Regions from separate parts of the Stenotrophomonas sp. 3(2025) genome, predicted to be linked through region 2. Evidence: predicted binding sites of a transcription regulator. Region 2 holds the regulator's gene; the other holds the start of a gene.
What was found. Region 2 encodes FliA, which starts transcription of late flagellar genes. Its sites were predicted from a motif close to TAAAGTTTNNCNNNCNNNGGCCGATAA; they were not measured.

Region 1 (7,208 bases), on a different contig from region 2:
CACGCCCAGGCGGCCGAGCATGTGCGGCACATGCAGGCCGCAGACGCGGGGTAGTGTCACCCGGGCAGGCGCGACGCCATGAAGTGAGCGTCACCGCAACAGCGTGACTGCCTGCCCGGCACGCGCGAAGGCCTCGCCCAGCAGCGGCCCGGCCTTGATCGCCTGCACTTCCGCGAACAGCGCCTGCAACGCCGCTGCGGGCCGTACGATGGGCGCGGCAACCGCTTGCTGGATGACGGTGAAGCGATCGGCCAGCACGCGATGGCCGCGATGTGCCTGCGCCCAGGCCAGCAGGGGCTGGCGTACGCCGGCCGCTGCATCCAGCCGCTGCTGGCCGAACAGGGTGATGGCCGCGGCCGAGGTGTCGGCACGTTCAATCGTCGCGTGCCGCAGCTCACGGCTGAGGAACAGATCGTAGGCGGCGCCGCGTCCCACCGCGATGCGCAGCCCGTTGCGATCAAGGTCTGCAACCCGTTGTGCTGGACTGTCATCGCGCACCAGATAGGTGCCTTCGATCTCCACGTACGGCGCGCTGAAGGCAATGCGGTCGGCACGTGCCGGGTCCACCGCCAGGAAGGCCAGATCCCATGCATCGTCGCTGGCCGCTGCAACCACCGATGCGGCCGCGTCGTGGCAACTGAAGCGTGCCTGCACACCCAGCCGCTGTGCCAGCGCGGTGGCCAGCTCCACCGACGGCCCACGTGGTGAATTGGCGTCGCCCTGGGCCAGCACCGGGTTGCCCAGGTTGATGGCAACGCGCAGGAAGCCCAACGGGGCCAGGGCATGACGGTGATCGGCCAGGGACATGGGCGCTTCCAGTACGGTGGCAGGCTGTCCAGCATGCCAGTCGGGGCCGTATCGTGCCGTGCACAGGGCGGCGATGCTGCCTTTCATCCACCTGCACGCCGAGCACCATCACCATGAATCCCATCCTGCATGTTGAAGTTCCGGTCGCCGATCTCGAACGCGCCGTGATGTTCTACGAGCACTGGCTGCAGGTGCGCATCGAAGCGCCGATCGACCTGCATGACTGTCGGATGGCCTACCTGTCGTTCAACGACGACGCCGCAGGTGCCAGCATGGCGCTGGTACACGGCGCCGACTACGTGCCGTCGGAGCAGGGCCCGCGCATCTACCTGGGCGTGGACGATCTGGATCGGAGCCTGCAGCGTGCCCTGCAGGCCGGCGCGGTGCTGTGCTTTGGCCCGGCCGTGGCCGGTGGCTGGCGGGTGGCCGAGATCCGCGACAGCGAGGGCAACCGGATTGCCTTGCAGGCACCCGTCAACCCATAGCGGCAAGGACGGCAGCCGAACATGGCGCGGCGCTACACGGACGTGGCCCGTGATCGCTGCAGCCAATCGGCGATGGCCGGATCCAACCGCAGATCGTCGGGGAGGCGCATGCCGAAGCCCCGCTGCAGCACCTCGCGCACATCCTGCACATCACGCAGCGGGCGCTTGGCCGGCGCCTGGCCCGGGCGGTATTCGGTGTAGTTGCCGCTGCCGATGGTGCGTCGCCAATCCGGCCCGGTCAGTGATGCACGCAGCTGGCCGGGAAAGCTCGACTGCGGATGCGTGCACACGTACCAGTTGCCTACCTCGTTGTCGATCGGCGCCGGTGGCTGCAGGTCGAAGCGGTACAGCGCCCGCCAGCCGTCCTCCGCCTCGGCGGCGAGCATGAAGTCGCCATCATCCAGCGTCCGCACGCGGTAACGCTCGTGCGGTGTGTCCTGCACTGCGGTCTCGTGCAGGCGCAGCGGTACGGTCGGGGTCAGGCTGCCGAAGCCGGTATCGACCAGCCAATCCTCTTCCTGCAGACGCACCCGCAGGAGCAGATGCGTACGCGCAGTCAGCTCGCCCTCGGTGGCCGACAGCAGCACCCGTGCGCTCAGTGGCTGCGCATCGAAGCCCAAGGCCTGCAGCAGGGCCAGGAACGCGCCATTGAGTTCAAAGCAGTAACCGCCGCGCTGCGCGTGCAGCAGCTTGTGCTGGACGCTGTCCAGGTCGATCGCCACCGCGTCGCGCAGCAGGCTGGTCAGGGTCTCGAACGGCAGCAGGGCGTTGTGGCGCTGCTGCAGCAGGGTCAGCCCGGCCAGGGTGAGCGGGGGCGGGGCATCCAGCTGCAGGCGCTGCAGGTAGCGGGGGACGTCGATGGGCATGGCAGGCATCACGGGCAGGGGCCTCCACTGTGATACCGCAACCGGGGTTGAGGTCAAGCGCATCCCGCCGGTGTCATCCCCCGGTCGCCTGCGGCCGGTACAACAGCGACAACTGCCCGCCGCTCGTGGCAGGAATCAATCCGGGGCTAAAGTTCTTCTGCAACCGGTCGATACAGGTGCGTCCTTCCGCCTGGAGTCTGTCATGCCGGCCGTCGTTCCCCACCTTCGGTCCCTGCGTAGCCGCGTTGCCGGGTTGCGTTCCCGTTTCCCTGGCCTGCTGCGCTGGTTGCAGCCCCATCGGCTGAGCGTCGCCGACAAGCTCAAGGCGACCCTGCTGGTCTGCAGCCTGGGCCTGGTGGCCATCGCCGCCGTGCATGCATGGAGCAGCCATGCGAGCATGCAGGCGGCGCGCGATCAGGCCAGCTACCAGCACGGCAGTGACCGCGTCGCTTCGCTGGCAGCGCGGATGGCCGAGGCCCGGCGCCTGCAGACCCAGTATGCGCGAAGTTTCGACGATACCGACCGCAGCCTGTTGCTGGCCACGCAGCGGATGTTGAAGCAGGATCTGCAGGCGTTGCGTGCAATGCCGATGGATGCGGGTCGGCGCAAGGTGCTGCAGGCGATGACTGAAGCTGTTGATGCATTCTCGCAGGGCATCGCCGCGTTGTTCGAGCGGGTGGATGAGATGGGGCGCGGCGACGCAGGCCTGGCCGCGCAGCTGCAGCAGTCCGCCGACGCGCTGCAGGCACAGGTGGACGCGCTGGAGCGCCCTGCGCTTTCCCTGCATGTGCAGCGGATGCGGCGCCAGGAAGCGCTGCTGCTGCTCGACGGCGATTCCACCCACGCCGATCGTGCCAGCGAAGAAAAGCTGCCCTTCGATCTGGCATTGGCGGGCCTGCCAGCCGAGGTGCAGGAGCACGTGCGCACGGGCATGGAGGCCTACCAGGCCGCGCTGCTGGGCTATACCGCCGCGCGTGTCGGCCTGGATGTGGAAGCACAGTCGCTGCTCGAGACGGCGGCAGCCGTGGGCCCGGCACTGGCCGCATTCCAGCAGGCACAGACTGCGGCACTGGCCCAGGCGCAGCTTCGTCAGCAGTCGGGCGCACGGATGGCCAGCGTGCTGTTCGTGGCCACCCTGCTGCTGGTGGCCGGTGTGCTGATCACCAGCCTGGTGCTGGTCGTCCGCGCGGTGCGTCGACCGATCCAGGACACCCTGCGTTTCGCTGGCGATATCGCCGATGATCGGCTCGACACCACGCTGCGCGTGCACAACGTCAACGATGAGATCGGCCAGCTTGCGCAGTGCCTGGTCGACATGCAGCAACGCCTGCGTGCGCGGATCGAAACCGAGCGCGCGGTTGCGCGCGGCAACACGCGCGTGCGGCAAGCGCTGGACAGCGCGCAGACCGGCTTGATGGTGGTCGACGCGGAAGGGCAGGTGGCCTACGCCAATCCAGCGCTGCTGAAGCTGCTGGATCGTCCTGCAGAGTCGTTGCTTGGCAGCGACGCGGTCCGCCTGCACCCGGTACTGGCGGGGCTGATTGGTGTCCGTCAGCGCGAAGAGCGCGAGATCGGCCACGCCGGCACCCGCTACCAGCTGATCGCCAACGCCATCGTCGAGGACGACCACTTCCTCGGCGTGGCAGTGGAATGGCGCAGCCGCGCGCTGGAGACACTGCTGGAAACCGAAGTGGCGGCACTGGTCGACGCGGCGGCGCATGGCGAGCTGCAGGGACGCATCGTGCTGGAGGGCAAGCAGGGCTTCGTGCGCACGCTGTCGACCAGCATCAATCGCCTGCTGTCCACCTTCGAGGCCAACCTCGGTGATCTGCAGGCGCTGCTGGCCGCACTGGCACGCGGCGACCTGAGCGTGCGCCTGGAGGGCGACCTGCAGGGCGTGTTTGCTCGCATGCGTGACGATGCCAACGCCACCGTCGCGCAGCTGGGCCACATCGTCACCCGCATCCAGCAGGCCACCGTCCGCCTGGATGTGGGGGTGGGTGAAATCGTTGCCGGCCATCACGATCTTTCCCAGCGCACGGAACAGCAGGCCGCCAACCTGGAAGAAACCGCTGCATCGATGCATGAACTGACCGATACCGTCGGCCGCAACGCCGATGCGACGGAGCGCGCCGATGGACTGGTACGTGAGGCCGCCCGGGTTGCCGAGCGCGGCGGCACCGCGGTCGGCCAGGTGGTGGCCACCATGCAGGGCATCAGTGCGGCGTCGCGGCGCATCGGTGACATCATCCAGCTGATCGATGGCATCGCCTTCCAGACCAATATCCTGGCCCTCAACGCGGCAGTGGAGGCCGCGCGTGCAGGCGAGCAGGGCCGAAGTTTCGCGGTGGTGGCGGCCGAAGTGCGCTTGCTGGCCCAGCGCAGTGCCGATGCGGCCAAGCAGATCAAGGGTTTGATCGAGGATTCGATGACGCGGGTCGACCAGGGCAGTGCGCAGGCCAAGCAGGCGGGTACGACGATGGACGAGATCGTCAGCAGCGTGCAGCAGTTGGCCGGCCTGCTGGCCGGTATCCGCAGTGCCTCGCACGAACAGCATGCGGGCATTGCCCAGGTAAACCAGACCGTCGTACAGATGGAGGCCAGCACGCAGCGCAATGCGAGCCTGGTGGAAGAAGCCGGCGCGTCGACTGCGCAGATGCAGACCCAGGTGCGCGCGCTGGCCGAAGCGGTGGCCGCGTTCCGGCTGCAGCCCGAGCGCCGGGCACGGGCTGCAGCGTGATGGCCTGATCGCCTTCGCCGGGCGTGGCCCGGCGCTACCGTTGAAACCCATGAAGGGTAGCGCCGGGCCATGCCCGGCGAACGGATTCAATACACGTCGCGCCGGTAGCGCCCATTCTCCAGCAGCAGCTCCACCCTTTCATCGCCCAGTGCCTCGCGCAGCACCTGGTCCACGCCGTCGGCCATGCCGTGCAGCGATCCACACACATGGATCACTGCACCTCGTGCCAACCAGGCCTGCAGTTCATCGGTCGCAGCGCGCAGTCGGTGCTGTACGTAGCTGCCATCGTCCACATCACGCGAATAGGCCTGATCCAAGCGCAGCAGATGCCCGTCAGCCTGCCACCGGATGATCTCGTCGGCGAACAGGAAATCGTGCGCGCGCTGACGCTCGCCGAACAGCAGCCAGTGGCCGTGCTCGCCCTGGTGCGCGGCTTCGCGCAGCAGGCTGCGCAGGCCGGCGATGCCCGTGCCGTTGCCGATCAGCACCATCGGCGCACCCGGCTGCCGATGGAAGCCGGGGTTGCGATGCACGCGGGCGGCTATCGCACCGTCCATCGGCGCATGCAGGCCCAGCCAGCCCGAGCCCAGGCCGGCGCGGCCCGCTGCGTCGTGGACCAGCCGCACCACCAGCTCCACTTCGCCATCGGCGGCGCATGAGGCGATGGAGTACTCACGCCCAGGCAGTGACGGCAGGCCCGACAACCACAGGCCTGCATCCTGCACCGGCAACGCACGGCCGGGTTCGGGCAGCACGCGTTCGCTGGCCAGTTCCAGCAGGGTCTTGGCAAAGCCATCGATCAGCTGTGGCTGTTGGGGATCCAGGCCATGCGCGCGCAGTACCGCGCTCGCGTGCATCGGGTCGTGGCGGGGCGCGATGTGCAGGATGTCGCCGGCCCGCCAGTCGACATCGGCCGGTGGTGCCAGGCGGATCTTCCAGATCTGGCCGCCGACGCTGCCGGGGTTGAGCAGGGTGCGGCCGAGCAGGCGCCAGTCGTGCATCACCGTGGCGGCCGGCAACACGCTGTCGTCGGTGTCGATGCCAGTGAGTCCGGTCAGCTGCAGCTGCCATTGGCGCAGCGCCTTTACCGAAGCGGCATCAACGTCGATGCGGGCGAACAAGGCTTTCGCGCCCGAGCGCGTCAACCAGTCGTCGATCTGGATGCCGAACCCGCAGAACTGCGCGTACTGGTGATCACCCAGCGCGAGCATGCCGTAGCGCAGCCCGGAAAGATCCGGAAGCTGTGCCAGCAACTGGCGCGCGCTGCGCCGTGCATTGTCCGGTGGTTCGCCATCACCGAAGGTGCTGAGCACGAACAGCGCTTGTGTGGAGGCCTGCAGCTGCGTGGCAGCTACGCGCGCAAGCGGCAGTACCTGCACTCCATGGCCGGCGGCCTGCAGCTGTGCCGCCGCACGCCAGGCCAACTGTTCGGCCAGGCCGCTCTGGCTGGCATGCACCACCAGCCACGGCGTGCCCGCGGCATGGGGTGCTGCTGCCGGCACGCTCTGCCGCAGCACGCGGGCGGCACGCTGGCCGCGGCGGCGGTCCAGGTACAACAGCCAGCCGGTAACGAAGAACAGGCACATGCCCAGGCTGCTGAGCATCACCACGATGCGCCCGGGCATGCCGAAGAAGCTGCCCGAGTGCAGGGCGAACATGCTGGTGGTGAGCTGGCCGCCGGTACCCTGGCGCGCGTAGGGGCGCGCGTCGAGGACCGCGCCGGTGGCCGGGTCGAGCTGCAGCAGGTCGTGTGCGCGGTCGTGATGGCCGCCCCGTTGTGCGGGATCCGCCGACATCACCCGTACGTTGAGGGCTTGACCGGGCTTCTCCGGCAGGCGCAGGTCGATGAAGCCCTGGCGCACGCCGGGCAGTGCGTACAGCGTGGCTTCGACCTCGTGCAGATCCAGGGGCAGATCCGTGGCGACCTTGTGCTTGGCTGGGGGCGCGACACCCAGCAGCTGGGTCAGCCCGTTGCGATACCAGTCGAACGACCACCACAACCCGGTCAGTGCGCTCATCAGGTAGATCAGCAGCACCCAGGTGCCGATCACCGAATGCAGGCTCCACAGGAAGCCCCGGCCCTTGCGCGCCCATTCCACCGCCAGCCAGCTGCGCCAGTGCCACCAGCGGCGTGGCCAGCGCAGGTACAGCCCGGAAAGGGTGAAGAACAACAGCGCGATGGCACAGCTGCCGGTGATCCACGAGCCGCGTTCGCCGGCGACCATGTGGCGGTGCAGGTCCTCGACGAAATCGAAGAAGGCCTGTCCGCGCAGCGCGCTGAAGCGCTCGCCGCTGTAGGGGTCGAAATAG
Region 2 (7,208 bases):
CCAGCACGCCGGTCGGTGCCGGCTCGATCGGCACGCCGAAGGCGCGGGTCAGCGAGGCATGCGGATCGAGATCGATCAGCAGCACGCGGTGGCCGAGCGCGGCCAGGCCGCGACCGAGGGCGAGGGTGGTGGTGGTCTTGCCGACTCCGCCCTTCTGGTTGGCGACTGCCCAGATGCGCATCGGATTACTCCTTCATTGCCGGGGGAACGGCGGCGCCGACACGGCTGCCAGCCGGCACCGGTGGCAACTGCACCGGTGCGATGGGGGAAGTGGGGGTGGTGGCCGGTGCGGTGGCGGCCTGTTTGCTGGCGCCGCGGGCAGCGCCGGTGGCGGCATTCAGGCGCTCGCCGAGCGGGTCCACCGAATGACTGGTGTCGGCCAGGATGATGACCATCACCCGCCGGTTGCGATTGCGGCCCTGTGCGGTGTCGTTGGCTTCGCGCGGGCGGAACTGGCCGTAGCCGACCATCGCCAGCCGCGATGGCTGCAGCCCCTGGTCGGCAAACAGATGCACCACGCTGGCCGCGCGCCCGGCCGACAGTTCCCAGTTGGACGGGAAGGTGGCGGTGGCGATTGGCACGTTGTCGGTGTGTCCTTCCACGCGAACGCTGTTGGGCACGTCGCGCAGCACGCCGGCCAGGCTGGCCAGGGTGTCGCGCGCATGCACGTCCAGCGCCGCCGAGCCGGTCGGGAACAGGATGTCGCTGTTGATCTCCACTTCGATCCACAGTTCGGTACGGCGCACGCTGATCATGCCGCGGTCGATCAGTGGCGCCAGCGCCGCGGTCAGGCGGTCGGCGATGCTGTTGAGCTGGCGCTCGGCACGCGCGATCTGTTCCTGGTCGTGCACCGACACCGGCATGCGCATCTGCGAGGCCATCGCCGGCAGCAGGGTGGGGTCGTGCGAGGGCGCGGGAGCGGACGGCCCGATCTTGGTGCCGGACTTGATCACCGACGGGCTGTCCCAGCCGCCGCCCTGCACCTGCTTGTTGCCCACCTGCACCGGATTGATGGTGCGCGGCGCACCACCGAAGGCATCGGTGAGGGCGTCGGCCATGATCCGGTACTTGCCCTCGTTGACCGAGGAGATTGCGTACATGACCACGAAGAAGGCGAGCAGCAGCGTCATCAGGTCGGCATAGGGGATGGCCCATGCCTCGTGATTGGCGTGCTCTTCGTGGTGCTTGCGGCGGGCCATGTCAGTGCAGGAAGCCGGAGAGGTTGGTTTCGATGTTGCGCGGGTTCTCGCCCTGGGCAATCGAGATCAGGCCTTCGATGACCATTTCGCGGTCGCGGCTGGAATGGGCGATGACGCCCTTCAGCTTGGCGGCGATGGGCAGGAACAGCAGGTTGGCCGAGGCGATGCCGTAGATGGTGGCGGTGAACGCGGCGGCGATGCCGTGGCCGAGCTTGCTCGGGTCGGCGAGGTTCTTCATCACCGCGATCAGGCCGAGCACGGCGCCGATGATGCCCAGCGTGGGCGCATAGATGCCCATGCTTTCAAAGACCTTGGCAGCGGCCTGGTCCTGGTGCTCCTGGCTGCCCAGTTCGATCTCCAGCATGTGCCGGATCGATTCGGGTTCAACGCCGTCCACCAGCAGCTGCAGGCCCTTGCGCAGGAACGGGTCCTGCTGCGCTTCCACCTGCGATTCCAGGCCGAGCAGGCCCTGGCGGCGGGCGATGTTGCTCCACTCCACGATCTGCTGGATCAGTTCACGACGGTCGCTGTGCGGCGGCCGCACGACCCAGCGCACGATCTTGAAGGCGTGCTTGAACACCGCTGGCGAGGTGTGCAGCAGGATGGCGGCGATGGTGCCGACGATGACGATCACGAACGCCGCAGGCGACCACAACGACGCCAGGCCGGCGCCCTTGAGGATGCTGCCACCGACCAGCGAGGCCAGGGCGAGGAAAAGTCCAATGAGGCTGAGTCTATCCATGGGTCCGGTATCGGCTTGTATGAATGGGACTTGAGACACCGGTAGGTCGTGTACAGACGGTAGTCACAGTTTTCGGGTCGCCGGGCATGGCCCGGCGCTACCCTGCGGGGCCGTTTCCGGTAGCGCCGGGCCATGCCCGGCGGGCTTCAGCGCAGCCCATCCACGTCCAGGATCAGGGCCATGCGACCATCGCCGATCAAGGTTGCACCGGCATAACCGCGCAGGCCGCGCAGGGCCCTGGGCAGTGGCTTGATGACCACTTCCTCACGGCCGCGCACCTGGTCCACCACCAGCCCGAAGCGTGCTTCACCGGCCTGCAGCACGACGATCGTCAGCAGGGGCGAGGCGGCCGGCGTCACATCCAGCCATTGCCGCAGGTCCACCAGCGGCAGCGTGTGCGAGCGACGGTCAAGCACGGCGCGACCGTCGAACCAGCCCAGCGAGGTGCGCGGCGCATGCAGCACTTCCATCACACGGGCCAGCGGCAGCGCGTAGACGTCTTCGCCGGCCTGCACCAGCAGGGTCGGCAGGATCGCCAGGGTCAGCGGTACGCGGATCATGAAGCGGCTGCCGCGGCCCAGTTCCGACTGGATCTGGATCTGCCCGCTCAGTTCGCGGATGCGTGACTGCACCACGTCCATGCCGACGCCGCGGCCGGAAATGTCGGTGACCTGCTGCTTGGTCGAGAACCCCGGCAGGAACACCAGGTGCAGGCATTCCTCGCTGCTCAGGCGGGCGGCGGCTTCCGGATCGATCAGGCCCTTCTCGCGCGCCTTGGCGCGCAGTTTTTCCGGATCGATGCCGGCACCGTCGTCCTGCACTTCGATGCTGACGTAGTCGCCTTCCTGCTGTGCCGACAGGCGCACGTGGCCCATCCGCGGCTTGCCCTGCGCTTCGCGCAGGTCAGGCATTTCCACGCCATGGTCGATGGCGTTGCGGACCAGGTGCACCAGCGGGTCGGCCAGCGCTTCGACCAGGTTGCGGTCGAGCTCGGTTTCGGCGCCGATCAGTTCCAGGTCCACTTCCTTCTTCAGCGAACGCGCAACGTCGCGCGCCACCTTCGGGAAGCGCGAGAACACCTTGCCGACCGGCTGCATGCGGGTGCGCATCACCGCCGACTGCAGGCGTGCGGTGGCGATATCCAGCGTGGACACGGCGCGGTCCAGTTCTTCGTCGCGCAGGCGCGTGCGCAGCGTCTTCAACCGGTTTCGTGACAGCACCAGTTCGCCGATCAGGTTGACGATGGCGTCCAGGCGCTTGGTGTCCACGCGCACGGTGTGTTCGGCTTCGGCGACAGGCTTGTTGGGTGCGGGCTTGGCAGCGGGCGGGGCCGGCGAGGGCGCCGGTCGCGGTGCCGGTGCCGCAACAGCCGCTGCGGTGGTGTTGCTGCCCGGGGCGGCGCCGCCGTGCAGCTGGTCGAGCAATGCCTCGAACTCGTCCTCGCTGATCATGTCGTCGGCCTTCTTCGCCGCCGCCACGGTTGTCGGCGCCTTGCCGCCATGCAGCTGGTCGAGCAGGGCCTCGAATTCGTCGTCGGTGATCAGGTCGCCGCCGCCCGCACCCGGCGTCGCGGCCGCAGGCGCGGCAGCGCCGCCGCCATGCACGTCGAACTGGGCGACCAGTTCGGGCGGGGCAAAGCCCGGCTCGGTGCCCGAAGACACCGCGTCAAGCATCGATTGCAGGTAATCCAGTGACTGCTGGGCGGCATCGAAGTGATGCGCCTGCAGGACGGCCTGGCCGGCGCGTGCGGCGCCCAGCGCTTCCTCGGCGGCGTGGCACAGCTCGACCATTGCGGTGATGCCGAGGAAACCTGCGCCGCCCTTCAGCGTGTGGTAGCCGCGGAACACCGCGTTGAGCTGTTCATTGTCCTGCGGTGCCTGTTCCAGCGACACCAGCTGTTCGCCGAGGCGATCCAGGATCTCCTGGGCCTCGATGATGAAATCGGCAGTGATGTCGTCGGCTACTGCGCCCATGGTTACAGCCCCAGATCCGACAACAGGTCGTCGGCGTCGTTCTGCGAGACCGCATGGCGGTCCAGTCCCTTCAGTGCCGGCCCAGCCAGTTCCGGATCGGTGCGATGCTGTTCCGGCGGCAGGCCGAGCGCGCCGAAGCCTTCGTGCACGCGGCGGACGATGCCCACCACGCGACGGATGATCTGCCCGGTCAGGTCCTGGTAGCTCTGGGTCAGGGCGATCTCGGTGAGGTTGTGGCGGATGCGGTCGAGCTGTACGTCCTGGCCCGGCTGCAGGCCGTCGGCGCGCAGCTGTTCGGTCAGGCTGCGGCACTCTTCGGCCAGGTCCAGGGTGCGGTGGGTGGCCTGTTCGGTCATCGCCACCACGTGGTCCAGGCGCGCGCAGGCATCGTCCAGCTCGCCGGCTTCATCGGGCACGGTCGGCAGTTCGCCCAGCGCCTGGCCCAGCTCGCGGGCGAGCCGCGAAAGGCCGCTCATCATCGGCTGGGTGCGCAGCGCGACCAGGCCGTCGATGCGCTGGCGCCACGCCGCCTCGTCGCCGGATTCCAGTGCATCCAGTGCTTCCTGCAGGCGCAGGGCGAGGGCGCTCTTGTCGACCGTGGTATCCATCAAGCGCTGGCCGCCAGGCGTTCGAAGATCTTGCCGAGCTTCTCTTCCAGCGTCTGTGCGGTGAACGGCTTGATGATGTAACCGTTCACGCCGTTCTGCGCCGCTTCGATGATCTGCTCGCGCTTGGCTTCGGCAGTCACCATCAGCACCGGCAGGGTCTTCAGCTTGGCATCGGCACGGATGGCCTTGAGCAGTTCGATGCCGGTCATCACCGGCATGTTCCAGTCGGTGACCACGAAGTCGAACGGCTGGCTCTGCAGCAGCGACAGCGCGGCATGCCCGTCCTCGGCTTCGGCGGTATTGGTGAAGCCCAGATCGCCCAGCAGGTTCTTGACGATACGACGCATGGTCGAGAAATCGTCGACGATCAGGATGCGCATGTTCTTGTTCAAAGCAGAGTTCCTTTGTTGATCAGCTCTCGAGGCCGGCGTCGGCCGCCTCGAAAATCTTCAGTCGGCCACGCAGGCGCAGGACCGCCTGGCCGTGGATCTGGCAGACCCGCGACTCGCTCACGCCGAGCACTGCGCCGATCTCCTTCAGGTTCAGTTCCTGCTCGTAGTAGAGCGACAGCACCAGCTGTTCGCGCTCGGGCAGGTGGCCGATGGCATTGCCCAGCTCGCGGCCGAATTCACCGCGCTCCAACACCTGCTGCGGGGTCGGGCCGCCCTGGGCGACGGTGTCCAGCTCGCCCTGGTCTTCAATGCGCGACTCCAGGCTCAGTACCTGGCCGCGCGAGGCGTCCTCCATCAGGCGCAGGTACTCGGGCAGCGGCATCTCCATCGCGGCGGCCACTTCGGTGGCACTCGCGGCGCGGCCGGTGCTCTGCTCCAGGCGGCGGATGGTGGCCGCAGCGTCACGCGCACGGCGGTGCACCGAACGCGGTACCCAGTCGCCACGTCGGATCTCATCGATCATCGAACCACGGATGCGGATCGAGGCGTAGGTCTCGAACGAGGCGCCCTGGTCGGCGTCGTAGCTGCGCGAGGCTTCGATCAGGCCCATCATGCCGGCCTGGATCAGGTCGTCCACCTCAACGCTGGCCGGCAGGCGTGCGGCCAGATGGTGGGCGATGCGCCGCACCAGGTCCGAGTGCTGGGCGATGACCTCGTTGGCCGCCGTGCGCTGGACCTCTCTGTACTGGGCGGCGCCTTTCATGCGGCCACCCCGCGCTGCTTGATGATGCGTTCGAGGAAGAACTCGACGCCCCCGCGCGGCTCGGTCGGTGCCTGCCAGCGGGCGGTGCGGCGGGCGATCTCGGTGATCGCCAGTGCCGACGGGCTGGACGGATAGGCCTTCACCACCGGCTGCTGGCGCTGCACCGACAGGCGCAGCCAGTCGTCCTGCGGCACGCAGCCGAGGTAGTTCAGCGAGACATCGGCGAGGAATTTCTCGCAGACGCGGGTCAGCTTCTCGTACAGCACGCGGCCTTCGTTGGGGTCGCGCACCATGTTGGCCACCACTTGGATGCGGTCCACGCCACGTTCGCGTGACAGCACCTTGATCAGCGCATAGGCGTCGGTGATCGAGGCCGGTTCATCACAGACCACCACCACGGTGTCCTGCGCGGCCTGGCAGAAGGTCAGCACGCCGTCGGTGATGCCGGCGGCGGTGTCCACCACCATGATGTCCAGCTCGCGCTCCAGTTCGGAGAACACGTTGACCAGGCCGACATGCTCGGCCGGGGCCAGCTCGGCCATGTGCCGGCGGCCGGACGCAGCCGGTACCACCAGCACGCCGTTCGGGCCTTCGATGATCACGTCATCCAGGCTGCAGCGGCCAGCGACCAGGTCGGCCAGGGTGTTGGTGGGGCTCAGGCCCAGGATCACGTCGATGTTGGCCAGGCCCAGGTCGGCGTCCAGCAACAGGGTGCGTTTGCCCATTCCGGCAAGCGCCACGGCCAGGTTGGCCGATACGTTGGTCTTGCCGACGCCGCCCTTGCCGCCGGTCACGGCAATCGTGCGCACAGGGCCCAGCGGCTCGCTGCGGGTCGCCGTCAGCGGGAAGGTGGTGGTCAGCTTGGCGTACTCACGCGACGGCATGGTTCAACTCCGGGTTGCAGGGCATATCGGCCGCGCGGCGCAAATCTTCAAGGCGAAGTACAAGATTGGCTGCACTGGCCCGGTGCAGGTCGTCCGGGACGTCCTGGCCATCGGTCACCCAGGTGATCGGCAGCTTGTGGTCCACCGCCACCGACAGGGCGTTGCCGAAGCGGCCGGTCTCGTCCAGCTTGCTCAGCACCAGGCCCTGCAGGTTGGCCGCGCCGAAGCGGCGGACCACCTCGTCCATGTCGCCGAAGCTGGTGTTGGCCGGCAGTACCAGCAGGGTGCGGACCTGGCGGGCGGCGCGCAGCCACTGCAGCTGGGCGGCCAGCGCACGGTCGCGCGGGCCCAGGCCAGCGGTGTCGATCAGCACCAGCTTGTAGTCCTTCAGGCGTTCCAGCAGCTGGTCCAGGTCGGTACCGCTGTTGGCCTCGTGCACGGCGATGCCGAGCTGGCGGCCGTAGCCGTACAGCTGTTCGCGGGCGCCGATGCGCATCGTATCGGTGGTGACCAGGGCGACGTCGCGGGCGGCATGGGCTTCGGCGAAGCGCGAGGCCAGCTTGGCGATGGTGGTGGTCTTGCCGGCGCCGGTCGGGCCGACCAGGGCGATCACGCCGCCTTCCTCCATCGGATCGACCGGGGCGATC

Region 1: ACUXVE_RS11195 (methyl-accepting chemotaxis protein) is a predicted target of FliA. The motif match lies at 2,306-2,332, and genes of this name have one in related genera.

Annotation. Positions count from the first base shown of each region.
Region 1 is NZ_JBQOIF010000012.1:78,003-85,210, reverse strand. Features, by position in the region: gene ACUXVE_RS11215 (LysR substrate-binding domain-containing protein) at 1-54, shown strand, start outside; gene ACUXVE_RS11210 (transporter substrate-binding domain-containing protein) at 91-807, opposite strand; gene ACUXVE_RS11205 (VOC family protein) at 921-1,292, shown strand; gene ACUXVE_RS11200 (arylamine N-acetyltransferase family protein) at 1,325-2,158, opposite strand; gene ACUXVE_RS11195 (methyl-accepting chemotaxis protein) at 2,361-4,898, shown strand; gene ACUXVE_RS11190 (PepSY domain-containing protein) at 4,985-7,208, opposite strand, start outside.
Region 2 is NZ_JBQOIF010000030.1:27,145-34,352, forward strand. Features, by position in the region: gene ACUXVE_RS18200 (ParA family protein) at 1-181, opposite strand, end outside; gene motD (flagellar motor protein MotD) at 186-1,199, opposite strand; gene ACUXVE_RS18210 (flagellar motor protein) at 1,201-1,941, opposite strand; gene ACUXVE_RS18215 (chemotaxis protein CheA) at 2,088-3,914, opposite strand; gene ACUXVE_RS18220 (protein phosphatase CheZ) at 3,917-4,522, opposite strand; gene cheY (chemotaxis response regulator CheY) at 4,522-4,914, opposite strand; gene ACUXVE_RS18230 (RNA polymerase sigma factor FliA) at 4,934-5,677, opposite strand; gene ACUXVE_RS18235 (MinD/ParA family ATP-binding protein) at 5,674-6,561, opposite strand; gene flhF (flagellar biosynthesis protein FlhF) at 6,548-7,208, opposite strand, start outside.